Regions from separate parts of the Methylobacterium fujisawaense genome, predicted to be linked through region 1. Evidence: predicted binding sites of a transcription regulator. Region 1 holds the regulator's gene; each other region holds the start of a gene.
What was found. The regulator LexA, encoded in region 1, represses DNA repair genes until DNA is damaged. The targets are predictions, from matches to a motif close to TGTTCNNNNTGTGTTCNG.

Region 1 (2,198 bases):
GCATGCTCGCCGTCTCCCAGTGGATCGCCGGGTTCGAGCGGGCCATCGTGGTCGTGCCGGCCTTCGGCACCGCGGCGCTGTTCCTGCTGACCGCGGGCCTGCTGCTGGCGACGTTACCGGCCTCCCGCCTGCGCTGGCTCGCCGTGCCGCCGATCCTGCTCGGGCTCGTCGTCGCGGCCCGACCCGACCGCTACGACCTCTATGTCGATCGGCAGGGCGCGGGGGCCGCGGTGCGGGCGGCGGACGGGCGGCTCGCGGCCCTCGGCAGCCCGTCCGGCTTCGTCCTCGAACAATGGCTGAAGGCGGACGGCGACGGACGGGGAGCCGGGGCACTGATCGTCCGATCGGGCAGCGGCCGCTGTGACCGGCTCGGATGCACCGCGCGCCTGCCGGACGGACGGGCGGTCGCCCTGGTCCGGGACCGGCGGGCCTTCCCGGAGGATTGCGCCCGCGCCGCGGTGCTGATCACGGGTCTCGTGGCCCCACCGACCTGCACCGGCCCCCTGGTGATCGATCGGCGCGTCCTGGCCGCCCAGGGCGCCGTCGCCCTCAGGTCCGACGGCGAGAGCTTCGTCGCCCGTCACGCCCGGGCCGATGGCCGCGCCGTGCCCTGGCGACCACGCTCGGAACACGGGCCGGGATCACCACAACCGGTCACCGCGCCCTCCGCGGAGGCCCGCGCCTCTGACGACGGGGCGACAACGCCTCCGGAAACCGATGCGTCGGGCGGGGACCTCGCCCCCGGCGACGCGCCGGCCGAGCCGCTTCAGTAGCGGCGGACGAGGCTGACGAGGCGGCCCTGGATCCGGACCCGGTCGGGCCCGAGGACGCGCGTCTCGTAGGCCGGGTTGGCGGCCTCCAGGGCGATCGAGGAGCCGCGGCGGCGCAGACGCTTGAGCGTCGCCTCCTCGTCGTCGATCAGCGCCACGATGATGTCGCCGGTATTGGCCGTGTCCTGCTTGCGGATCACCACGAGGTCGCCGTCGAGGATGCCGGCCTCGACCATCGAGTCGCCGCGCACCTCCAGGGCGTAGTGCTCGCCGCCGGCCACGAAATCCGGCGACAGGGTGATGGCATGGCTCTGGTTCTGGATCGCCGAGACCGGCGTACCGGCGGCGATCCGGCCCATCACCGGGATCGAAATGGCACGACCGGCGTCATCGATCATCCGCGTGCTGGCCGGGGCCGGCGGCGGCTTGGACTTGCCGCCCTCGACCACGCTCGGGGTGAAACGGCGCGGCTCGGCCGGGGCCGAAGATGGGGCCGTCTGGCTCAGGCTCTCGGGGATGCGGATCACCTCGATGGCGCGCGCCCGATTCGGCAAGCGCCGGAGGAAGCCGCGCTCCTCCAGGGCCGTGATCAGCCGGTGGATGCCGGATTTCGACTTGAGGTCGAGGGCGTCCTTCATCTCGTCGAAGGACGGCGGGACGCCGCATTCCTGCATCCGGCTCTGGATGAAACGCAGGAGGTCCAGCTGCTTGCGCGTGAGCATCGAAGGGGGACTCGCGGCTTGGCAGACCGCCCCGTGACGGTCTCTGAAACAAATCACGAACAGGTTAAACGTTCCGCAAGTGTTCCGCAAGGGCGGCACCGCTACGCTTGGCGCGTCGCTCCGCGCTCGCGGGGGCAAGGTCGAGAAACGCATTGACGGCGCAAGCGGAGCCGTTTCAATGCACCGCGGCGCCCCGCCGGGAAGGCGGCGGATCCGGGCCGCGGGCTGGGACCCTCTTGGGATGACGAGGATGCGACGACCCGCAGCTCTGCTGCCCCTCGGCCTCGCCGCCCTCGGCCTCGCCGGCTGCACCACCGGGTTCTCCTACATCTCGCGGAACTACGTGGCGCTCACCCCCCAGGTGGTGACGATCGGCTGCAAGGAGCCCTACGAGGTCTACGACAACCGGCAGATGCGCCGGATGCTGATCGTCTCGAACGCCCTGCGCGAATATACCGGCTGCAACCTGAGCGAGGCCCGGATCGATCCGGAGCCGGACGCCACCCGGGTGAAGCGCTTCCGCACCGCCGCCCGGGCCTATCTCGACGAGACCGTGCGCGAGGATTGCCGGATCACCGGCGAGACCGTGTTCGATCCGCTGAAGACCGAGTTCGCCTACGCCTGCGACACGCCGATCGAGAAGCGTGGCACCGTGGTCCCCCGCCTGCCCGGCCGCAATCCCGGTCTCGCCCGCTGACCGACCGGC
Region 2 (2,198 bases), 1.1 Mb from region 1:
GGCGTCGCGCACCGCCGTCTCGACGATGCGCTGGGCCTCTACGGTGGCGAGCTTGTCCTTGGTCTGGCCCTGGAACTCGGGCTCGCGGATGAAGACCGAGAGCATGGACGCGCAGGTCGCCATGACGTCGTCGGTGGTCACCGCGGTCATGCGCTTGGCCTGGTTCACGCGCTCGGCGTGCTCGCGCAGGCCCCGGAGCAGGGCGACCCGCAGGCCGGCCTCGTGGGTGCCGCCCTCGGGCGTCGGGATGGTGTTGCAGTAGGAATGCGAGAACCCGTCCTCGGCGACCATCCAGGCCACCGCCCATTCCAGCGACCCGTGCGAGCCCGGCTTGGTGATCTTGCCGGAGAACATCGCGTCGGTGACCAGCTCCTTGCCGTCGATGTCGCGGGCGAGATAGTCGCGCAGGCCGTCGGGGAAGCGGTGCACGGCTTCCGCAGGTACGCCCTCCAGCCCCTCGAGGAGGGCGGGGGCGCAGCGCCAGCGGATCTCGACGCCGCCGAACAGATAGGCCTTCGAACGCGCCATCTTGAACAGGCGGCGCGGGTCGAATTTCAGCGAGCCGAAGATCTGCGCGTCCGGGTGGAAGCGGACCCGGGTGCCGCGCCGGTTCTGCACCCGGCCGATCAGCTCCAGCGCGCCCTGCGCGTGGCCCCGCGAGAAGGTCTGGCGATACAGGGTCTGGTTGCGCGCCACCTCGACCTCGAGGAGGTCGGAGAGCGCGTTCACCACCGAGATGCCGACGCCGTGCAGGCCGCCCGAGGTCTCGTAGACCTTCGAGTCGAACTTACCGCCGGCATGCAGCGTGGTCATGATGACCTCGAGCGCCGACTTGCCGGGAAATTTCGGATGCGGGTCGACCGGGATGCCGCGGCCGTTGTCGGTGACCACGAGGGCACCGGTCTCCTCCAGCTCCACCTCGATGAAGCTGGCATGGCCGGCCACCGCCTCGTCCATGGAGTTGTCGATCACCTCGGCGAAGAGGTGGTGCAGCGCCCGCTCGTCGGTGCCGCCGATATACATGCCGGGGCGGCGCCGGACCGGCTCCAGCCCCTCCAGCACCTCGATGTCGGAGGCGGTGTAGCCGGAATCGGGCTCGGCCGCTGCGAGCGCCGTCACGGAGGCCGTGGCGTCCAGCCGCCGTCGCGGCTCCGGCGCGCGAGACGGAGCTGTCGAGGCGGCCGCCTTGCCGCCCGGTCCGAACAGGTCGCGGGCCGGATCGCTCACGCGCGGCCTCCGCGGGCGCGGCGCATCGGCCGGCTCGGATTCGCGCAGACGGGTCTTGGGTCGTGGAGCATGCGCCTTCATCCCCGCATGATAGCGGAACAAAACGTAAACATCAAAACCGCTCGCCCCCAGGCGACGCGGCCGCACCATCGCATGCTGCGGCGCCGCGAGCGAGGGCCGGAACCGCCCCGATCCCCGAGGGGGCCAGGCGGCCCGTCATCACGACGTTGCACAACGATGGGTTAAGGCTTTCCCGTGACCAGCCTGTTCGACCTCCGCAGGCCGCCGCCGGAACAGACCGGGACGATCGACGTTGACGGCCGAGATAAATCTTGACCGTGGTCAGGGAGCCGCAGCCCATGAGCGATGCCGCGATCGAGGCCCGCCGCCTCACGTTGATCCGCTTCGAGCACGCGGCCGGCGCCGCCTTCGGCTGCGACGACGACGCGGCCGGCGTGCCGCCCGGCCGGGCGCTCATGAATTCCACCACGATCGCGCTGGCGACCTTCGCGACGGCGCTCGCGGCAACCATCACCTACCTCGTCTGAACCGGGCGGCCGGACCCGGAAACCGGGACGTGCATCCCGTTCTCCGCGTCGGTCTGCCCCTGTCCCCCACCGCCGCCGGGAGAGCAGCGCAGGACCGCGTGCCCGCTCTGGACACGGACCGGCGCGGCTGACGCGCCTGGCACCCGGCGAGCGGGTGAAGGCCGCCTGGACCTGTCTGCGTCAGCCGGCGCCCGTCTTCTTGGCCGCGGTCTTCTTGGCGGCGGGCTTCTTCGCTGCCGTCTTCTTGGCCGCCGGCTTGGCGCCGCTCGCCGCGCGCGTCGCGGTCTTTCGGACAGCGCCCCGTTTCGCCGGCTTGCCGCCGCCCGAGGCACGCTTGGCGTTGACCAGGGCGATCCCCTCGTCGAGCGTCAGCGCCTCGGCGCTCATGGTCTTCGGCAGCGTGGCGTTCACCTCGCCGTCGGT
Region 3 (2,198 bases), 410 kb from region 1:
GCGGGCGCGGGCCGGCGGCTTCGGCCGCTGCGGCGCCGGCCCGGTCGCGAACCCGGCGGACGGGCCGCCCGCCGGGACGTAGAGCTGGGCGGGGCTCGCGGTGTAGCCCAGGAGCTGCGCCGCGTTGGCGGCCCCGAAGGCGGCGGTGCCGTCGGCGCGGGCGGCGCCCACCGGGACGGTCAGCAGGAGCGCGGCGGACAGGGCCAGGACGGCGGGCTTCGACATGGGACGGCCCCTTCGGTGCGCGCGGTCCCGGGGAATGCCGGTCCGCGCCGGATGGATCCCATGTGGGGGCGGCCGCGCGGGCCCGGCGTGCGCGACCGCACGACGATCCCGCGTCGCATCAGCGCGGGCCGCGCGACGGCGCTCCGCGACAGGGCCCCGCGACGGGGCGCCGCCCCGCGACGGGGCGCCCCGTCAGAGCGCCAGCCCGAGCTGGAGCGGCGCCTCGGGCGCGTCCTGCGCGAAGCCCGACAGCGACACCCCGATCAGCCGCGCGCTGCGCCGCAGGGGGAACAGGCCGGCGAGCAGGTCGAGGCCGATCCGCTCCAGCGCCGCCCGGTCGGCGACGGGGACGGACAGCGACTTCGCCCGGGTGACTTGGGCGAAATCCGAGAATTTCAGCTTCAGGGTCACGGTCCGGGCACGCATCCCCTTGGCCTCGGCCCCCGCCCAGACCTTGTCGAACAGCGGCGCCAGCCGGGCGGCCAGGACCTCGAAGGCCGCCGTATCCTCCGAGAAGGTGGTCTCCGCCCCGATCGACTTGCGCACCCGGTGGGCGCGGACCGGCCGCTCGTCGATCCCCCGGGCGACCGCGTGGTAGTAGGCGCCCGCGGAGCCGAAGGTCTCGCGCAGGCGCTCCGGCGTCCAGGCGCGGAGATCCGCCCCGGTCTCGATCCCGAGCCGCTTCATCTTCGCCTCGGTGACCGGACCGACGCCGTGGAACCGGCCGATCGGCAATTCGGCCACGAAGTCCGGCCCCATGGCGGGGGTGATGACGAACAGGGCGTTCGGCTTCCTGTGGTCGGACGCCACCTTGGCGAGGAACTTTAAAGCGTACCTACCACCGTCAACTGAGAGAGAGAACGTTGCAGCGAAAGGGGTTTTTCCTCTCCAGCCATCGCCGAGTGTAAACTATGCCTCTGATTGGTCGCCAATCGAAGCGGCATTTCAGATCGTACCACGTCCCTGTCAACTGGCATGAAGTGTGGACCGGAAGGATGGCTCGATTGAGCGTCGGTTCTCCACGGAGTACATTTCGGGAACAGGAGCAGCCTAGGGCACCGATGCCCTCAGCAGCATCCAAGACCAAGTGATGCTCGATACCGAACAGAGTCGTCCGCAGATACCAACCTCTTCCGGTGCTCCGTCCAAGGAGGGACGTCAGCGCAAGGTGATCCATGTGGACATGGATGCCTTCTATGCGAGCGTAGAACAGCGGGACAACCCGGACCTGCGCGGCAAACCTATCGCTGTTGGTGGATCGCGCGAGCGCGGCGTGGTCGCGGCGGCAAGCTACGAGGCGCGCCGCTTTGGAGTCCACTCGGCCATGCCATCAGTGACAGCTAAACGCTTGTGCGCTGATCTCGTCTTCGTGAAACCGCGCTTCGAGGTCTACAAAGAGATATCTCTCCAGATCAGAGCAATCTTTGCCGAGTACACCCCCCTGATCGAGCCGCTATCCCTCGACGAAGCGTACCTCGACGTGACAGAGAACCTGCGGGGCATTGAATATGCAACCCAGATTGCGAAAGAGATTAGAGCCCGCATCTGGGACGAGACACGGCTCACTGCATCGGCCGGTATCAGCCCAAACAAATTCTTAAGCAAGATGGCATCCGATCAGAACAAGCCGAATGGTCAGTTCGTGATTACCCCGGAAATGGCTCCCGCCTTCGTCGAGGGGCTTCGGGTCGGCAAATTCCACGGCATCGGGAAGAAAACCGAAGAGAAGATGAACCGCCTCGGCATCTTTAAGGGACTGGATCTGAAGGCGGCGTCAATGGAGTTTCTCCACCAGCACTTCGGCAAGGCCGGAAGCTATTATTATTGGATCTCCCGCGGCATTGACGAGCGTCCCGTTCGACCGGATCGCATTAGGAAGTCCGTCGGGGCCGAGAATACTTTCGAGAGCGACCTTTCCTCCTATGGCGAGATGAAGAAAGCTCTGGCCCCGATCATCGACAAGGTCTGGAATT
Region 4 (2,198 bases), 2.1 Mb from region 1:
GCCGGCACGGCCAAGACTGCGAAGTCATCCTCGTTAAGCACAGCTTTTTCGGGGCATAGAGACGACGAATGCCGGGCGTTCGCCCGCGGTCGAAATATCGAGATACAAATCGGGACGTCATCAGCGGCCGCACATTGGCCGCTCCAGCCCAATGGCCAAAAATCCCGCGACCGATCGGCTCAATTTCCCTGCGTGACCGCCGCGGTGATGTCGCCGTAGACGACGCTGACGCGGGACACGTAGTACCGGATGCTGCCGACGGCGACGAGGAAGATCATGCCGCCGAGCAGGGCGTATTCCATTGCCGTGGATCCGCGGACGTCGCGGGCGAACCGTACGGCCTCGGCACGAATCCGATCCGTCAAGCCGAACGCCGTCGGAATCCGCACCGCACGCCGTCCTGCTTCGCCGCCGCCCGGCTCATCCATGGTCGAACGTGCCTTCTCAGTCCCGCTGCCCGCGCGGCCTCACGCGCTGCATGGGGGATAACCTCTCGCCATTGCCGCCGGCTTAACGAGGTGTTCGAAACAGGCCACCTTGTCCATTCCGGCCGGGATACGCCGCCCGGACGTAGACGGCGGCGGGCGCGCCCGGGGGAAACGCGCCCGGCTTGGCTCAGGCGTGGCCGGCCTTATGGCGAAGGTCGTCGATCCGCTTCGAGGCTTCGGCCTTGTCGAGGTCAGGATCGAACGCCGCCGGCTCCTTGGCCTCTTCCGAGAGCGTCTTCAGATAGGAAGCCTGCGCGCCGGTCATCGGCTCGCCGCCAGTCGTCCACTGATCCGGGTCCTTGATCTGGTTCGACACGTCCTTCGGGTCGGTCTTGGGGTTCTCCGTAGCGTCCTGATTCGATCCGGTACCCCGGCCGGCCTTCGGTGTTGCCTTCGCGGTTGTGCTAGCCATGCGACTCATGTTCCCTAAATGTTCGGCGTCTGCGGGGTGAACGCGCCCGGCCGCGCCGCGGTTCCTGCGGGCGCCGCGGCCCGTTTGCATCCCCGGCGATCTTCCCTTCTGGAAACCCGCTCCTATTGATGTGAGGGGCAGCGCCCCGACGCGCCTCGGAGCCAGGGTGGTCCGGATGACGTCCCAATCGGAGCCGGCGCCGGATGCCGGAACGGCCGCCGCCGGTCAGGTGCTCGTTGTCATGGGCGTCTCGGGTTCCGGGAAGAGCACCGTGGCGGCGCTGATCGCCAAGACGCTTGGCTGGATCTTCGTGGACGGCGACAGCTTTCACACGCCGGAGCACGTGGCGAAGATGCATGCGGGCCTCGCCCTCGACGATGCGGATCGCGCGCCCTGGCTGGCCCGGATTGCGACTTGGATCCAGCAGCGCCTCGACGCTGGCGAGTCGGGCGTGGTGGCCTGTTCGGCCCTCCGCCGCGCGTACCGGGACGTTCTCACCCGCGGGAGCCAGCGGGTTCGCCTCGTCTATCTGGACGGCGACCGGACCCTGATCGCGCAGCGCCTCGCCGAGCGGCAGGGCCATTTCATGCCGCCGCGTCTCTTGGACAGCCAGTTCGCGGCCCTGGAGATTCCGGGGGCCGATGAACACCCGATCACGGTCGGCATCCGCGAATCGCCCGAGGCCATTGCCGACCGGGTGGTCGCGGAACTCGCGGCCGAAATGCGCCGGGATACCGTTGGGAAGTGAGCGGATGATTGCAGGATCCGGCAAGGCTTCGGGCATCGCCCTGGTGATCTCGGACGTCGATGGAACCCTGGTGACCGGCGACAAGCGCCTGACCGAGGCGACGGTCACGGCCGTCCGGCGGCTGAGAGCGGCCGGCATCGGCTTCAGCATCGCCTCGGCCCGGCCGCCGATCGGGCTGCGGAATCTGGTCGCCGAACTCGAGCTCGACCTGCCGATGGGGGCGTTCAACGGCGCGAGCGTCGTGCGGCCGGACCTCTCGACCATCGAGGAACGGACCATCCCCGAGGCGGCGGCCCGCTCGGCCCTCGACCGGCTGTTGGCCGAGGGACTGGACGTCTGGGTCTTCGCCGAGGGGGCGTGGTGGCTGCGCGATCCGGAGGGTCCCTATACCGACCTCGAACGCCGCACGATCGGCGCGGAGCCCCGCGTCGTCGCCGATCTCGGCCCACTCATGGGGAGCGCAGCCAAGATCGTCGGCGTCAGCCGCGACCACGCCCATCTGGCAGCCTGCGAAGCCCGGATCGGGGCGGCCCTGGCCGGTCAAGCCACC

Region 2: the regulator LexA is predicted to act here: its motif matches at 1,322-1,339, upstream of parE (DNA topoisomerase IV subunit B).
Region 3: the regulator LexA is predicted to act here: its motif matches at 1,250-1,267, upstream of dinB (DNA polymerase IV).
Region 4: the regulator LexA is predicted to act here: its motif matches at 909-926, upstream of ABC766_RS20525 (DUF3072 domain-containing protein).

The regions. Positions count from the first base shown of each region.
Region 1 is NZ_CP155000.1:6,367,089-6,369,286, forward strand. It holds partial or broken gene ABC766_RS30380 (ComEC/Rec2 family competence protein) at 1-773, shown strand, start outside; gene lexA (transcriptional repressor LexA) at 767-1,492, opposite strand; gene ABC766_RS30390 (hypothetical protein) at 1,743-2,189, shown strand.
Region 2 is NZ_CP155000.1:859,836-862,033, reverse strand. It holds gene parE (DNA topoisomerase IV subunit B) at 1-1,227, opposite strand, end outside; gene ABC766_RS04070 (hypothetical protein) at 1,587-1,775, shown strand; gene topA (type I DNA topoisomerase) at 1,956-2,198, opposite strand, start outside.
Region 3 is NZ_CP155000.1:124,496-126,693, forward strand. It holds gene ABC766_RS00825 (hypothetical protein) at 1-225, opposite strand, end outside; gene ABC766_RS00830 (DNA polymerase thumb domain-containing protein) at 418-1,035, opposite strand; gene dinB (DNA polymerase IV) at 1,316-2,198, shown strand, end outside.
Region 4 is NZ_CP155000.1:4,315,559-4,317,756, reverse strand. It holds gene ABC766_RS20530 (hypothetical protein) at 180-428, opposite strand; gene ABC766_RS20525 (DUF3072 domain-containing protein) at 616-900, opposite strand; gene ABC766_RS20520 (gluconokinase) at 1,076-1,648, shown strand; gene ABC766_RS20515 (Cof-type HAD-IIB family hydrolase) at 1,653-2,198, shown strand, end outside.